Regions from separate parts of the Paenibacillus sp. MAH-35 genome, predicted to be linked through region 3. Evidence: predicted binding sites of a transcription regulator. Region 3 holds the regulator's gene; each other region holds the start of a gene.
The links. Region 3 encodes LexA, which represses DNA repair genes until DNA is damaged. Its sites were predicted from a motif close to CGAACATATGTTCG; they were not measured.

Region 1 (5,166 bases), on a different contig from region 3:
TTGGCGAACAAAATCGCTTGGTTCAGCAGACGGGCGGCTTCGCTGCGCGTAATTTCGTGTTTCGGATAAAAATATCCGTCGTCAAGCTCGGTAATTTTGCCGAGCACCAGATGCTGGATGCTGTTCATGTAGGCTTCGGTGACGTCCGCTTCATCCTTCAGAATGACATACATTTTAATGAACGCATAATCATTTTTGGCGGTCAACGCATGGAACAAAAGATCGGCATACTGTTCTTTCGTCAAGTTTTGCAGCGGATCGGCGTCCCTCGGAATCGGCAGGCCGTTATGATGCGCATAGATGAACGCTTCTGCGTACCAGGCGTCGTTAGGAACGTTGGTGAAATAATCGCTTGCTTCCGGTTTCTTAATAAACCGGATATGATCGATGTTCAAATCAAAAGCTTTAACCAGCATCGCAACGCCTTGCGCCATCGTGACTTTGCCTTTGGGGGCGAAATGCTCGGCCGATATGCCGCTGACGATGCCGGCCTTCTGAAGCGCGGCGATATCCGCCTCGTTAGGATCACCTTGTACGTCGGAGAAGGCATAAGCGGAGCCGCCCAGCATCATCAGCAGGGCTAGCAGTGCGGAGATTAAGAAGGTTGCCCGTTTTTTCATTTCTTTCACCTCTTCGTCTGATGGTATCGTGCAATCGATCGATCAACCTTCTAAACGGGAAACGCCGGAGAAATGTTGCAAAGTTTATCCACTTTTTTTGAGAATGCGAGTTTCGCTGGAAACGGAACAAACGCCAGATGCGGAAGCGTGGCTCCGCAATCTGGCGTTTGTTGGTTGGTTTATTCGTTCAAGCCGGCATGGCCCGTGCTTGTGGCGAGAGACGAATCGGCCGGTGAATAGGCGATCAGAGTTACCGGCTGTCCGGTTTCCTGCTTCAATTTTTGTTCCAGCTGAACGATCTCTTGGATAAGAGCGGGTTTGCCGTTTAAATCGGTGTATTCGTATTCGTTGCGAGTGGACAAGTGTCGCTGCTCCTTTCCGCTCAAAAGCCATCATTCCATCATTCCAAACCTAATCTTAGACTGTCCCGAAAAATTGCTTTCTATACCTGGCATATTCTGTATTGGCAGACAAGCCCGTTTTTGTTAGAATGCGTGTAAGGCCCCGGATCGGGGTCTGTTTGTCCATATGAGGGAGGAGATGAAGCGATGATACGATTATCGGTGCCGATCGTCAAACCCGTCGCGGCAGCACGGTATGGAGGTGATGGCTGCCATGAGCCATAGTGATGCCAAAGGAACAAGAGACGCTTTAATCGGGCAGCTCGTTTATTTTGACGAGCAAGTGTCTTCTTTCTTAGATGAATACAGCGATTCCGCCCGTCAGGACCGGGTCAAGCTTCGCAAGCTGATCGAGCGTTACCAGCGCAAGCTGCAGGATGTTACGTCCAGAAACGACGATCGTCTCGACGAATCGCTTCGATCGGTTGTGCTGATCGGCAGCAGCGTCAAAATCGAATTTCCGGAAGACTCTATCGTGGAAACGTATACAATCGCCTTTCCCGAGCATATCGATCCGGATCAAAACCGGATCTCGTTTTTGTCGCCGCTCGGGCTCAGCCTGTTGTTGGGAAGTGTCGCCGACTCGGTAACCGTAGAAGGGCCGGGAGGAAATTATGTCGTTCATGTCCAGGAAGTGAATTTCGCGGAAAACGCCGTGTATGCGATGCCATAAAGCTGGAAGAAACGCCGGGTCGGACAATGGACGATCCGGCTTTTTGCCTATTGGCGGACGATTGACTTCCCCTGATACCTCCTCTATAATATAAGAACAAATGTTCTTATTCGGAGGGTTCGCGATGAGTAAAGTTCCTGTTGAATGTATGGCTGTCGATAGTTCAACGGCTGCCCGTTCATCCGCAAGACGGATGCCTGACCTGGACGATCGGCAGTATGAAGAGAACATTCGATCGCTTGCAGTCGCTTTATTTACAGAGAGCGAAGCGATCGTGACGGTATGGGGAGACGAGGAGGAGCAGACCATTCAAGGACGGATCACCAAGCTGGATAAGGAACGCAAAAGAATCAAAATCGAGAACGAATGGGAATACAGCTGGATCGACTTCGCCGATGTGGCAGACATACGTCTTCTCTTAGATTGAAGCGAAACTCCCGGATATGGTATGCTGCTTCAGAGCAGGCTTTTCTAACAACCTATCGAGTAATGGAGCAGAGCGGTATGAATAACACTATTGACAAGCAATGGGTATCGCGTAAAGTGCAAAGTTTGATCGCGATATCCGAAGAACTGATTTCTTTCCTGGAAACGAAGCAAGGCGAAGACGGGACGATCCGGATCACGCTTAAAGATTTGGCTGCGGAGCTGAAAACGTCCGTGCCGTCTGCGACCGATCGGCTCGATCGGCTGATCGATTTCGGCCTGGTCCGGCGTATCGATTCCCGTTCGTATCAGATTGTACATACGAATTTGGCGCAGACGCCTTTAACGAAGATCGAAGAATTGATGCAAGTCGTATCGGATGTGCCAAGCTCCAGCTATAAGCAGCAAGCGGAGGCGCTGGGCATATCGGTGGAAGAGCTCGAGATCGTATACGGATATTTTGTTCTTCTCCTGAAGTAGTCTGCCGTTTAGAGTCAAAGGAAGGTCCGGACCGGCACCCATGCACCAATAACGGTAATATCCCGGATGTGCTTCATCCAGAATTCCGCCGGCAACTGCCGCAACTCCAGTTATGACATGATCCGTCCGCTCCTATCATATACTGCTATCACCCTAGGCTAGAGGTGAGAGGATATGGAGCGTAACGGTTCTGCGGTCAGAGGTTTGTTGTTCGCCGTGCTGCTTGTGGCACCGGTCTGGGGCGTGCTGATCTGGTTATGCAGCCGATAACCGGGATCGGGCCGTCTTATGCAGCCGGGATATTTTTTAGAAAAAAACAGAATCGAAGGTTGACATGATAGGCGATCCTTGGTATTATAGTTTTTGTCGCTAATGAATACGACCTGTTAGCTCAGCTGGGAGAGCACTATCTTGACAGGGTAGGGGTCAGTGGTTCGAGCCCACTACAGGTCATATCAGGAAAGCCTTGAGATATCAAGGCTTTTTTCTATTTTCTATTAGCTGGAACGGACCCGATAAGAGTGGTTTGTAGCCTTTATTTTGCGCAAAACCCGCTATGGACGGGGAAATAGCAGCGGTTTGGAGCACTTATAATTGGCCATAGGGGTGCAGACCCCGTCAACGGGTTGAAATAAGAGCTACAAACCGCCTTTATTCGCTTCCATCTATCAAAAAGTCGGGAAATAGAGGGTGCCAGAGACTCTTATGGCGCTCGACCAACCGCCCTCCTGCAGCAAAACGCCGCACGCTGGAAGCAACGTGCGGCGCGATGAGATTCACTTCTTCCTTTGCAGAACCCCAACATACGGCTTCTTACAAATGCCGCGTCAATCGGACACGGTCGGACCGTCTTCATCTACATGTTGCTGCTCCACGTATTGACTCTGATCGCTGCCGTAAATAAAATCGACGGAATAGTCGATGCCGGGCTGATCCGAGTCGGAAGCGGGAGACAGGCTAACGGCTGCTTCGCGGTGATCGGCTGCTTGTTCCTCGTTGTACATGGAAATCCCTCCTCTCGGTATTAACGGGAGTTTGCACCAGGAGGACGGTATTTATGCAGCACACGGGTTATTTTTGCCGATCCGGTACCGCGCGCGCTTGCTTTTACTTTTGATAGCGGACGATTCTCCGGTACATGGACCGGTTCTTCAGCTTCAAGAACAGCGACTTGGCCGGGTGAAAGTTCGCCTCGATGATCCATACCCGCCCTTTGTTATCGATCCCCACATCCAGGCCGACCGTGCGAATCCGGTAATAGTTGTGAAGCTGCCGGGCGGCCTTCAGCCCGATCGACTCGACCCGGTGCTCAATCTCGCTAACCGACCGGCCTTGAACGTCGGATCTCCGGATCGCGTCGGAGAGAGGAACGACTTTGCCTTTGCTGCGAGCGGTATTCGTGATGATATACCCGGCCCCGGCGATTTTCGCCAGCTGCCCCGTCAGCACCCATTCCGAGCTGCCCCGTTTGCGCTGCGCCATGACACGTGCGTCGAACGGACGTCCGTTCACCTTAGCCAATCTGATTTTCTTTTGCACGATGTAGGAGGCGCCTTTTGTTTTGCGCTTGATATACGCATAGGTTTCGCTTAACCCGGATATCCTTTTTTTGCTTGTGCCGTGATGGAGCTTGTAAGATTGGCCTCCCTGGGAGACGACCGACATGACTCCGATTCCACCCGAACCGGAGGAGGGTTTGACGATCACTTTGCCGTACCGGCTGATCAGTTTCTGAAAATGGCTTTTGGTCATCGAATACGTTGACGGAAGGGCGGACGCCAACTCCGAGGACTTTTTCAAGACCCGGTATTTCGCCAGTTTATTTCGGCTGTAGCGCATTCCAGTTCACTTCCCCTGTCTCATTAAATAAAGGGTGATCCTCGTAACGGGTAATCCGGTTATCCGGATCGACGAAGACGACCCGAGGGACCAGCTTGCGGATCTCCTCTTCGTCATACAAGCCGAGACTTAACACAATGACCAGATCGCCGGGCTGGAACAAATGGGCGGGTGGTCCGTTCAGACAGATTTTCCCCGAGCCTTCTGTGCCGGGAATCGCATACGTTTTCCAGCGCGTAGCGTTGCGGAGACTGGTGACCTGGACCATCTCGTAGGGATGGATATTCGCCGCTTGCATCAGGAGAGAGTCGATCGTAATGCTTCCTACGTAGTCCAGACTGGCTTCAGTGACGGTTGCCCGGTGGATTTTTCCTTTGCACATCAATCTCTTCATGCCGTAATGATCCTTTCTCTTCTCGACGAGTAGTCATTCTTGCGGCCGATCTCAACATCAGACTATGCACAACCGCACAGGAACGTTTGGGAATCGGTGAATTTGGCGCAGGAATAGGCGTCAACCCTCGAACTTTCGTACAGGGGTTCATACGTTGTAAGGAAGCTTGAGAACGGGGGGATGCTGCGATGAGATTCGGTTTGGTTTGCGGAACATGCGGGAAACAGAAGCCGTTCGACTTACAAGGGATGAAATGCGGCTGCGGCGGCACTTTGTCGGTGGAGTACGATCTCGAATGGGTCGGCCGGACGCTGACCAAGGAAAGCTTGCAAA
Region 2 (5,166 bases), on a different contig from region 3:
ACAAATTTTCCTGCAGCACGGTGTTCACGCCGTCCAGCCTGGCCTGCACTTTGGCGAACAGTGGGAAGGAGGAGCGGATCAGCACGTACTGGGTGACGAACAGAACCGGCACGGCTACGGCCAGAATAAGCGCGAGACGCGGGCTGATCATATAAGCCATCACGCAGCTCCCGATCGCGAGGAACGGCGCGCGCACCAGGATACGCAGCGTCATCTGCACGAGCGTTTGCATCTGCACGATGTCGTTGGTCAACCGGGTTACGAGCGATCCGGCCTGGAACCGGTCCAGATTCTGAAAGGAAAACGACTGCACCTTGGTAAATACGTCCTTCCGCAGATCGGCTCCAAAATGCTGGGAAGCGATGCTGGAGTAGATCGAGCAGCCGATCCCGCCGACCAGTCCGATCAGGGCGATGCCCAGCATGAGCAGCCCCGTCTGGCGGATGTAGGAGATGTCGCCTTGCATCACGCCGTTATTGACGATATCGGCCATCAGCTTCGGCTGCAACAGGTCCATGTACACCTCGACCAGCATAAGCAGAGGGGCCAGAAGCACAGGGAGCCAGTATGGCTTTAAGTAGCGGGTCCATTTGACTTTCTGCATCGCCGGGTTATTCCTCCTTAGTTTGACGGCTAAGCAATTGCTCGTACTTCGTCACGTTGTCGATCATATGGAGCAGCAGCCTTCGCAGCAGCATTTTCTCCTCGGGCGTGACCCCCTCGAACACGTGCGCTTCGCTCGTCTGCAGCGCGATTCTTACCTCGTCCACGGCAGACCATCCCCGGTCTGTCAAATAAACGCGCGAGACGCGCTGGTCCTTCGGATCGGTCCGCCGCTCGACGAGGCCGTTCTTCACCATCCGGTTGAGCATGACGGTGACGGTGGCCGGCTTGATGCGAAGCCTCTCGGCCAGCTCGCTCTGCCGCAGTCCCTCGTGCCGGGACAGCAGGAACAGCAGCGGCGGCTGTCCGGGATGCACCTCATGGTCTTTGAGCAGCAGATGGGAGTTGTATTGGTGCTGGCGTGTCAGTTTGGCCATCATTCGGGTGAGTGACTCAGGCGGGCCCGGGTCCCGCGGCTCCTGGGAAGTTGTGGTTTCATCAGGATTATTCGGAATATTCGGGTTCAACGAGATATTTTCGCCCCTTCCGTTCATTAGTCGGCTAATTATAAGAGTAGGCCGGATAGGCGGATGGTGTCAAGGGCGTTTTGCCGTTTGCCGGAATTCTCTACTGCTTGTGGGAGGGAAGGAATGGGTTTGTAGTGGGACGGTGCGGAGGAGTACAATAGTAGCAGAAGATTACGTATGAGGATGGACAAATCGAGCTGACAGAGGTGTCGAACATGAGTGCGTCGTATTTCCCTCAGATCGCATCCGCGCTCCTGGCGCTGATCGGCGGGGCTGTGGTCATCGCGCTGCGGATGAAGGCATCGGCGAAACCGGCCTCGCTCCCCAAACTATTAATTCCTCCACTCGGGATGTCTACCGGGTTTGCGATGTTTTTGTTTCCGTTTACGCACATTCCGTGGTTATGGGCGGCTGCGGCCCTTGCCGCCGGAGCGTTGTTGTTCGCCTACCCGCTCATCGCCACATCCAAGTTCGAGCGGCGCGGGGATGATATTTATCTGGTCCGCTCCAAAGCGTTCATCTTTATCCTGGTCGGGCTGCTCGCCGTCCGCCTGCTGCTGCATAACTGGGTGGAGCGGATGGTCAGCATTCCGCAGACGGGGGCGATCTTTTTCCTGCTTGCTTTCGGGATGCTGGTGCCGTGGCGTCTGGCTATGGCGTGGAAGTTCCAGGCGATGCGGAAGAAAGCGGGTGCGCCCCTCGAGACGCACAGCGTCTGACGACTGCTCTGACCGAAGCAGCCGCGGACGAATGCCAGCCGGAGCCTTGTCAGATATCGATTCCGCGTGATGCGGAGGGCTCGGTCAGGGAACCTTCGCCGGAAGTTTGCTTCTACGGCGAAGGTCCGGTCAGGGCGGACTGCAAGAGGCGCTTTATCCAAAATGAACGACGGGAGCCAACTCATTGTCCTTGATTACATCGCACAGGACGGCGGAGATGCGGATATTCTCGGTCGGCAGGCACAGGGGAGGGAAGACGTCCCCGGGGACGCGCAGCCATGTCGTGTCACCAGACCAGTATGTCTCGCGAAGAATATATTCGCCCTCCTGGCGGACCAGGGACAGCTGCCCGGACGATCGGAGCGCGGACGTCGTACTGAACAGCACATAATCGCTGGGCGCTACGCCAAGCGAATCCAGCCCGCTATCGCCCATTCGGAGGGCGAACAAAGCTTCCGAATAACCGCAAAGCTGGAGGTGCGCGCTGCCGGACAAGTCGGTGCTGTCGAGATCCAGCGTGAAAAACTTGCTCGTATACCCGGTCGTGACGACCGGAATCACTTTACTCGGCTTCATCGCGGTCCCTCATGTAGCCGATCACGCCGCGTTCGCGGCAGAACAGCATTTTCGAGCGTCCGGTCGGCACGATATAGTCGATTCCCTCGGTCCGCTTGACAATTTCCTCTGCATGAAAAAAGGCGGTCAGCTTCTCCGCGAGACGATTGGACGTCACTTGACGGTGATGACGCTTCAGACGCTCCCTGGCAAACTCCGGCGTTACCCCGAAGGTGCCGCTAATGGTCGTCACGGCCTCGGCTTCGAGCCTCGGCAGCTCGGTCTTGAGCAGCATGAATGTCGGGATGCAGAACTGATAAGCGAAATTCATCGCCTTCGTCTCCTGAAACCGGATAAACGACTCGCCCATCGCGAGCTGGTTGCCCGCATGATGCAGCAGATGGCACAGCTCGTGGCCGAAATCCTGCCATTGCTCCTGCTTCGACAAGCGGTTATCGAGCACGATCGACTGCAGGCCGCTGCGATCGATCGCCTGGCTCGAGAACGGCGCATAATGAACCCAGATGCTCAGCCGATGCGCGATCGCCTCCGGGTCGAGCTGGTGCGGCTCGGCGATCTCCATCGCCTGAAATAACCGCTCGATTGACTGCTCCAAGGGCGTGGGCGTGTAAGGGTACATAACGGAATCTCCTTTCATATTAGGGAATGTATGTTCGTATTTTAGTGGAAAATAAAAGCCCTGCCAGGGCATGTCATCGTTGAGCTTGCATCCAAGCCTCCTGCCTGCTCCGTTCCAGGCTCGTTGGTGAGCCCCGCGGCCCGGATCACGGATCATTCTCCTTGCTTGTCGCCCGGTTTCCGGTCCGCTTCCCTCGTCTTGATAATCTCCCATATTTTGCGAAGCTCGTCGCGTCTCTCCTCCGGGGCTTCCAGAAGCTCCTTGAACCATATGCCCAGCCCGGGATCGCCAGTCTCTGCAGGGTGCGGGGGCGCTGCTTCGGTTCGTTCTGCCGCGGTTTCGGCTGCGATCGTCTCTTCCTGCGTACCGACCAGCCTGTCCAAGCTGACGTGGAACAGCTCCGCCAATTGCTTCAGCGTGTCCAGAGAAGGGGTGCGGTATCCCGATTCGTAACCGGCGTATGTGCTTTTGGCAATTTGCAGCCGGGTCGCCACCGCTTGCTGGGACCAGCGCTTTTGTTTACGCAGTTGCGCGATCGTCTCACCGATCATCGGGGCACGCTCCGTTCTCTTCTCTCATTTTCCATCTGCAAACCCACTTCTATATTCGCATACCGCGCACATTTTTTCAATATATTAGGGAAAATTTGAGAAAAACGGTTGAAAAGTACGCGATACGCGTACATAATATAGACATGCGAACAGATGTTTGGGTTTCGGGGTTGGAATAAAGGACGCGTAAAGCGTATGAATACAACGGGAAAGGGGATTTATACGATGAAAAAACCGACTGTCGAGCAGCTTGACGTTTACAGGGAAGAGGTATGCGGGCGTTGTCCGGGCAGCTTGTGGGGATCGAAGAGCATATGCCGCGTGCATCAATGTTCCATCGGCCAGATCGAGGCATGTCCGCAGTGGGAGACCGGAAGGATCGTAAGCGGAGCGTACGAGACCGACCTGGACCGGACGGCGGCGAAGACGGAAGAGATGGAGCAGGTGGAAGAAGAGCTGAAGGATTACCCGTGGATGCTTCGCGAAATCGAGCGGCTGCGCGGGCTGCTCGAACAGGTCGGTGCGGGGATGACCGGCGTGTATGGTTTGGACGCGGCGATGCCGAAAGGAAAGGGAGGGCATGCGGACACGGTCCACCGCGAAGCGAACAAGCGCGAGAAGCATTGGAGCCGCCTGAAGCAGCTGGAAGCAAAAGTGACGCGGCTGGACGCTGCGGCGGAGCGGGTCCAGGACAATCGCAAACGAACCGTGCTCGCCTGTCTGATGGAAGGACAACGGATGAATCAGATTGCCCGGCATATCGGGGTATCGCGGCAGCGTCTGCACGAGATGAAGCGGGAGCTGGTCCGTACGCTTGCGGAGGAAATCTTCGGGGAGAAGCGGGAGGATATTTCGTAATCCCGGCAGTGGAAGGCGTTGAACGTTGCAAACCTGGCGGACGCCGGGGGCGAAGGAGAGGACGGCTCTATACGCGGATCTATCGTACCGGGTAAAGCAGGAGAAGATCGTGAGGGGAGCGGCAAGGAGGGAAGCTGGAAAGAAGGATGGGTTGGTGGGAATCGAGGGGACGAATGACAGGTTTACGATTCGGACAAAAAGGACAAGCGCGACAAAATTTGTGCGAACGCATGTTCCCGTTATATACTGGAGTCAGCAAGATAAGCCGAAACGAAACAAAGAGGCAAAGCGTGACAGGCTGGAGCAGGGAAATAGGAGTCTTTAGTGCATACAGATCCGAATAGATCCGAACAGGCCGCCCTACATAAGGCGGTCTTTTTGTTGCCCGCAGAACGTGCGGCGAGTCGGATCCGGCAACGGCGGCGGAAAATACCCGGAGCCAACCGGAAAGGGGGAATCGCGATGATCCAAGCTCCTGAGCCCAAGGATGGGTGCGCCTTCAAGCAGCCGGACAAGTGTATGGCTTGCGTGTGGGGAAGGTGGGAGGCGAGCCGGCAGTTTTGCATGCTGCCGGTGTGCGTCAAAGAAACCGTCGAAGAGACCGACGGCTGTGAAAGGGGGTGAGCGCCAAAATTGCGGGCACGAGGGAACAGCATACGGCCGCGTGACGGACCGGCTCCGAGGAATGCCGGCCGCGGAGGATTATTGCGTCA
Region 3 (5,166 bases):
CACAAGCCGATATTCCCATGTTACGATGAACTCTGACGCAACATCTCGCCCGAGTAATCGGAGCCCCTGTGGATGGAGGTAAACGAACGAATGAGTTGGACCGATTCATCAGGAATGAGTACAAAAACAGGGAATGGCTCGGCTTCTGCGGGTAATGAAGCGATACGTCCGGGCGGCGGGTTAGCGTCGACGAGCGCCGTACCCGTATCTGCTGCCGGCTTGGTTGATTCGAGCGCGGATATCTGGGTGACCAAAAGCGGGGAGTTTTTTCATATCTCAAGCCGCTTTGACGATGCACATACGATTACGATCGAGACGTCGCGGAGCGGTTCCCGAAATGGCAGCTTTAACTTTATCCGGACTCGAATCGGGCCTGAGATCATCCATGCCAACCATGACGATATTACGCCTGTTCGTACATTCAATACGGTAGGGGCGAACCACGGGTATACGTGTGTAGTGAAGGTGTCCATGGCCGGACACGACAAAACGGCGGACGATCTGGGATCGCAATGGACGGATGGTACGACAACCTACACGCTGCTGGACGTAAACGGCGATCATCTTACATGGGGGTGCCCGTATACGGTGACGAACGGGATCGTATCCGCTCTGCTTGCCCAACCCGGGCAAGATCTCACTCCTGTAAGCGGTGCCGTCCATACACAGCCGGTGAACGTCAGCGTCCTTGTACCGGGGGCTCAGCTCTATCCGTCCATCAACAACATAAAGGTGCAATATTTGCTGGACGGCAAGGAAATTACGGAGGACGGGATGTTCTCGGGTACAGTTCTGAAGGTGCACGAATCTTATTGCATTATGGACTATAGGGCGATCATAGATTTCGCGCAATCCCATCCGGGAGTGAGTTATGTGAACGATTCGGTAGCGGGGGCTGTTCGGCTCTCGATCGTGTATACGTTCAGGAAGGGCGGCCGCTGTCATATCTCCCATAACTTCAAGGCTTTGCAGAAGCTGCAAGTCATGGACTGCGGCTTTCTGCAGTCGATGCCGATGAGTTTGTCCGGTCATACGCTCAGCCGTTATATGCCGGATGTGAAGATCAAAAGCGGGCAGGATTTTCAAAATATAGTGGATATGACCGGTTACAGTATGAATCTCGTATATGGCCCATCCGATTATGCTGACCCGGCCAAGCCTCCCAACCGATATGTCGACTGGCTGCGGGACGGCAGCGGGTTGGGGAAGGTCGGTTTTACAATGGGATATATCGTCGACAAAACGAACAGCAAAAACGCCGATCGGGCGGCTCAAACATCGAGAGGCTGGGATATGCGCAGCACGAGGAAAAGCTATCCGATCGCGATGAGCGGACTGATCTTAAATGCCGGGGACTACAAAACGTTCATGGGATACCGGAACTACTTGTCGCCGGTTGAGGCGGGGCAAGCCACCAATCTAAGCGTAGTTCAAGACGACAAAGATACATATGTGTACATCGATTACCACGTCCCCGTTACCGGAGCGAATCTCAAGCTCCCCGAACATATAGGGAAAACCGTATCTGTGATCGATCACGTAAACTTTACGCTTCATAACGATATAGTAGACAGCGACGGCATTACCTTCAGTATTACTGCCGGCCATGGCTATGCGATCTTGAAAGTACACTGATCCCCGCTACCCCGAGCGAGCCGGTCGTGGGGATCTGGCTGCGGCCGGACAGCGCATGTATCACGAAATACAAGGTGCGCAAGACAGCTGTCAGTGCGATTAGACAGCCAGAGCCCTGACCGGATATCCGGCAGGGCTCTCTTGGCGTACGGATTATGGCTCGTCCCGTAAGAGGGGCGAGCCAACATGAGACTTAGTGAATGTCGCGGAACAATCCGATTACTTTCCCCAGGATCGTTACGTTGCGGAGACGAATCGGGTCCATAGACGGATTCTCCGGCTGGAGCCGAATATGGTCGCGCTCCTTGTAAAACGTCTTGACGGTCGCTTCGTCATCTTCGGTCATGGCGACGACGATATCGCCGTTGTTCGCGGTCGGCTGCTGCTTAACGATAACGTAGTCGTTATGGTGAATGCCGGCTTCGATCATACTTTCTCCGACGACGCGAAGCATGAATACGCTGTGGTCGCCGACGAAATGACTCGGAAGCGGGAAATACTCTTCGATATTCTCGGTTGCCGTAATCGGCATACCTGCCGTTACTTTGCCGACTACCGGTACACGCGCAATCGAGAAGGAAAATACGGAGGCGGATTCGTCATGGGCGCTGAGCACCTCGATCGCTCTAGGCTTGGTCGGGTCTCTGCGGATGTAACCTTTCTTCTCGAGCCGGTCCAAATGACCGTGTACGGTAGAGCTGGACGCAAGCCCGACGGCTTCGCCGATTTCCCTTACGGAAGGCGGGTAGCCTTTATCGCGTACTTCGTTCTTGATAAATTCCAGTATCGCTTGTTGGCGATTGGAAACCTTGCTCACGATCATCACTCCCATTACGGACATTTTATATGGGTAAATTATACCACAGAACTCGAGTTCGTACAAACATAAGTTCGAGTATAGGTCTTGAACAATTCAACCATCCGGTAACATGTCGTTCTGATGTATATAAAGTATTCGTTTGTAGTGTACATGATATCGTTGACTCCTATATTGGGCCATTTTATAATGAAATCAAGAAAAATATAACAATTATAGCATTCTGTAATGTATGTTATTGTAGTTGTTATATACATCAGATCCGACCGCAGAAGGAGAGGAGGTGTTCCGGATGGGATAAGGCCGATGTAGGGGGAGATATACGGTGCAGCAAAGGAGGACCGGTGATTGAAGAAAAAACCGACGCATGAGCAATTTCAGAAACAGCTGGATCATATGGTACAGACGCTGCGAGCAGACATTCTGGAAGGAAAGTATGCAACCGGCGACTACTTGCCTTCGGAGCTTGAGCAGGCGAAGATGTTCAGATTAAGCAACAAGTCGGTGCGCAAAGGGCTGGACATACTGAATGCGGAAGGCTGGATCGAGAAGATCCCGCGGGTTGGCAGCCGGGTGCTGGCGAAGCGGGAGACGGTTCGTCTGACCGTCGGGATTAACCGTACGGATGAGGTCAACATGAAATTATCCGGACTCGCCGAGCTTTTTTGTAAGCGCTATCCTTGGATCGAGCTTGAGTTTGTGCCGTTTGTATCGGATCTCGGCGGACCGGGCGACCAGCGGAAGCTGGCGGAATTCGATGCGATCGTCATCAACCACCTTCAATTTCAGCGGATGAAAGAGAGTGGTCATCTTCCCCTGTTCGCCCCTTTGCCGGAGAAGCGGGAGATCTACCCGTTCCTTTCGGGACTGTTCAAGGACGGCGGGATGCATTATGTGTACCCGATCATCTTTTCCCCGATCGTGCTTTGTTACAATAAGCGGCATTTCCGCGAACGGGGCTTGGCCGAGCCGGACGGCAGCTGGACCTGGGACGACCTGGTCCGCAACGCCATCGAGCTTACGAACGGGAACGGGAGATTCGGATTCGCCTTTTATTTGCTGAATGAAAACCGCTGGCCGCTCTTCTGGCTCCAGGCGGGGGAAGATCTCCGGCAGGAAGGCCGCAGCCCGGAATCGCTCCGGCACTCCCGTCTGATGGACGCGGCGAGACTGTGCAAAAGTATCATCAGCAACCGCGATTTTTTCCCGATGTTCTTATCGGAGAACAACCGGGAGATCAATGCGATGTTTCAGGAAGGCCGGCTGTCGATGGTCATCAACAGCTATATGGGAATGAACGATTGGCAGGAGTCTCCCGGTCTGGAATACGACGTGTCTCCGCTTCCTTACATGAACGAGCCGATCACTTTGATGATCTCTCAAGGCGTGGGAGTGCTCAAGCAAACCGGGCATCCGGAGGAAGCGATGCTGCTTGCCGACTTCCTCACGTCGCTGCCGGGCCAGCAGTACATCGGCAGCCACACGCTCAGCATCCCGAGCCACTGGGGAGCGGATTCGTCCCCGAATAAGAAGGCGTTTGCAGTGCCCGGCCGATATTCGATGTACCGGGAAATGATGTTTTCGTACCGGACGCACGCCTCGCTCGGCATCCCGGCGCTGTCGTATTCGCATATTTTCAAGCATGTGCGGGCTTATTGGGCCGATCTGATCGACGAGCGCGAGCTGTGCGAGCGTATGGCCGAAGCGTTATCGGAGCGGGAAGGGCAAGTTCCCGGGTAAAAGGCACGGGATGACGAAGTTACGATTCGGCGGTGCCGATTAGGCGGCATAACCGGTTAGCGGGCGAATCGGCACATGAGGAAATGGGACTAGTAGCGGCGATCGGCCTGCTTGCGGCAACCGGGAATGAACGGCTTGGGACCAGGCACTCCGTCGGAGCTGGATAACGATCGATTCGAGGAGGGAACAGGGATGGTAGAACGGAACGGAGAACATGCGCGGCCGCCTAAACGGATCTCCAGAAGGAGCTTGCTTGCGGCCCTTGGAGGAGCCGGTGTTGCGGTAGCGGGACAGTCGTTCATCAAGGAGGGAGTTATGGGCGATTCGGTAAATTTGGCCACGTACGGGTTCGGTCCGGATATGGGGAATTTTCCGTTTGCGATGTTCCGCTTCCGTTATGTGGAGAACATAGCCAAGATGAAAAGCGAGACGATGCTCAGAGAGGGGATGATCGTCCGGACTGCCGGGTATTACGAGCCGGGGGACGGCGGCGGCGCGGACTACATCGTCAAGCCGGGCATCCTGCCGGAAGACTTGGGCAGTGTCGTGAATCTGAGCGGAGAGCTGCAGGCGATCCTGCTTGCGGAGGACAGCGTGAACTACAAGCAGTTCGGCGCGGTCGGGGACGGGGTTAACGACGACGGGGTTCAGATCAAGCGGACGCATGCATATGCGAACGCCCGTGATTTGCCCGTGCAGAACCTGACAGGCGAGTACTGGATCAAAGCGACAAACGATATTATCGTGCAGACGAATGTAAACTGGGGTCACACAAAGTTTCATATCGACGAAGGGATGAACTCCAAATCAAATCCCCGGTTCCGGGTGACGAGCCGCAAAAGCACGGTGAATATCCAGTTCGACGCGGCGGAGAAAGCTTCATTTCTAGACAAAATGAAGCCTGGCACGACATTTGTCCCGGAGCTGGCTCCCTATAAGAACTGTCTTGTGTTCATTACCGACAGCAACGACAA

Region 1: AC3Y2E_RS08895 (YolD-like family protein) is a predicted target of LexA. The motif match lies at 1,788-1,801, and genes of this name have one in related genera.
Region 2: AC3Y2E_RS13610 (ImmA/IrrE family metallo-endopeptidase) is a predicted target of LexA. The motif match lies at 3,068-3,081, and genes of this name have one in related genera.

The regions. Positions count from the first base shown of each region.
Region 1 covers NZ_JBYUPU010000006.1:203,143-208,308, forward strand. Annotated here, with positions in the region: gene AC3Y2E_RS08880 (S-layer homology domain-containing protein) at 1-620, opposite strand, end outside; gene AC3Y2E_RS08885 (hypothetical protein) at 800-982, opposite strand; gene AC3Y2E_RS08890 (GreA/GreB family elongation factor) at 1,236-1,694, shown strand; gene AC3Y2E_RS08895 (YolD-like family protein) at 1,819-2,121, shown strand; gene AC3Y2E_RS08900 (hypothetical protein) at 2,199-2,600, shown strand; tRNA gene AC3Y2E_RS08905 (tRNA-Val) at 2,981-3,053, shown strand; gene AC3Y2E_RS08910 (hypothetical protein) at 3,428-3,604, opposite strand; gene AC3Y2E_RS08915 (YheC/YheD family protein) at 3,708-4,439, opposite strand; gene panD (aspartate 1-decarboxylase) at 4,420-4,833, opposite strand; gene AC3Y2E_RS08925 (threonine synthase) at 5,022-5,166, shown strand, end outside.
Region 2 covers NZ_JBYUPU010000010.1:175,346-180,511, reverse strand. Annotated here, with positions in the region: gene AC3Y2E_RS13630 (ABC transporter ATP-binding protein) at 1-604, opposite strand, end outside; gene AC3Y2E_RS13625 (MarR family winged helix-turn-helix transcriptional regulator) at 612-1,043, opposite strand; gene AC3Y2E_RS13620 (CcdC family protein) at 1,346-1,849, shown strand; gene AC3Y2E_RS13615 (hypothetical protein) at 2,003-2,425, opposite strand; gene AC3Y2E_RS13610 (ImmA/IrrE family metallo-endopeptidase) at 2,412-3,044, opposite strand; gene AC3Y2E_RS13605 (helix-turn-helix domain-containing protein) at 3,197-3,595, opposite strand; gene AC3Y2E_RS13600 (hypothetical protein) at 3,821-4,453, shown strand; gene AC3Y2E_RS13595 (hypothetical protein) at 4,916-5,077, shown strand.
Region 3 covers NZ_JBYUPU010000030.1:20,214-25,379, forward strand. Annotated here, with positions in the region: gene AC3Y2E_RS24695 (hypothetical protein) at 91-1,635, shown strand; gene lexA (transcriptional repressor LexA) at 1,829-2,452, opposite strand; gene AC3Y2E_RS24705 (extracellular solute-binding protein) at 2,801-4,192, shown strand; gene AC3Y2E_RS24710 (hypothetical protein) at 4,385-5,166, shown strand, end outside.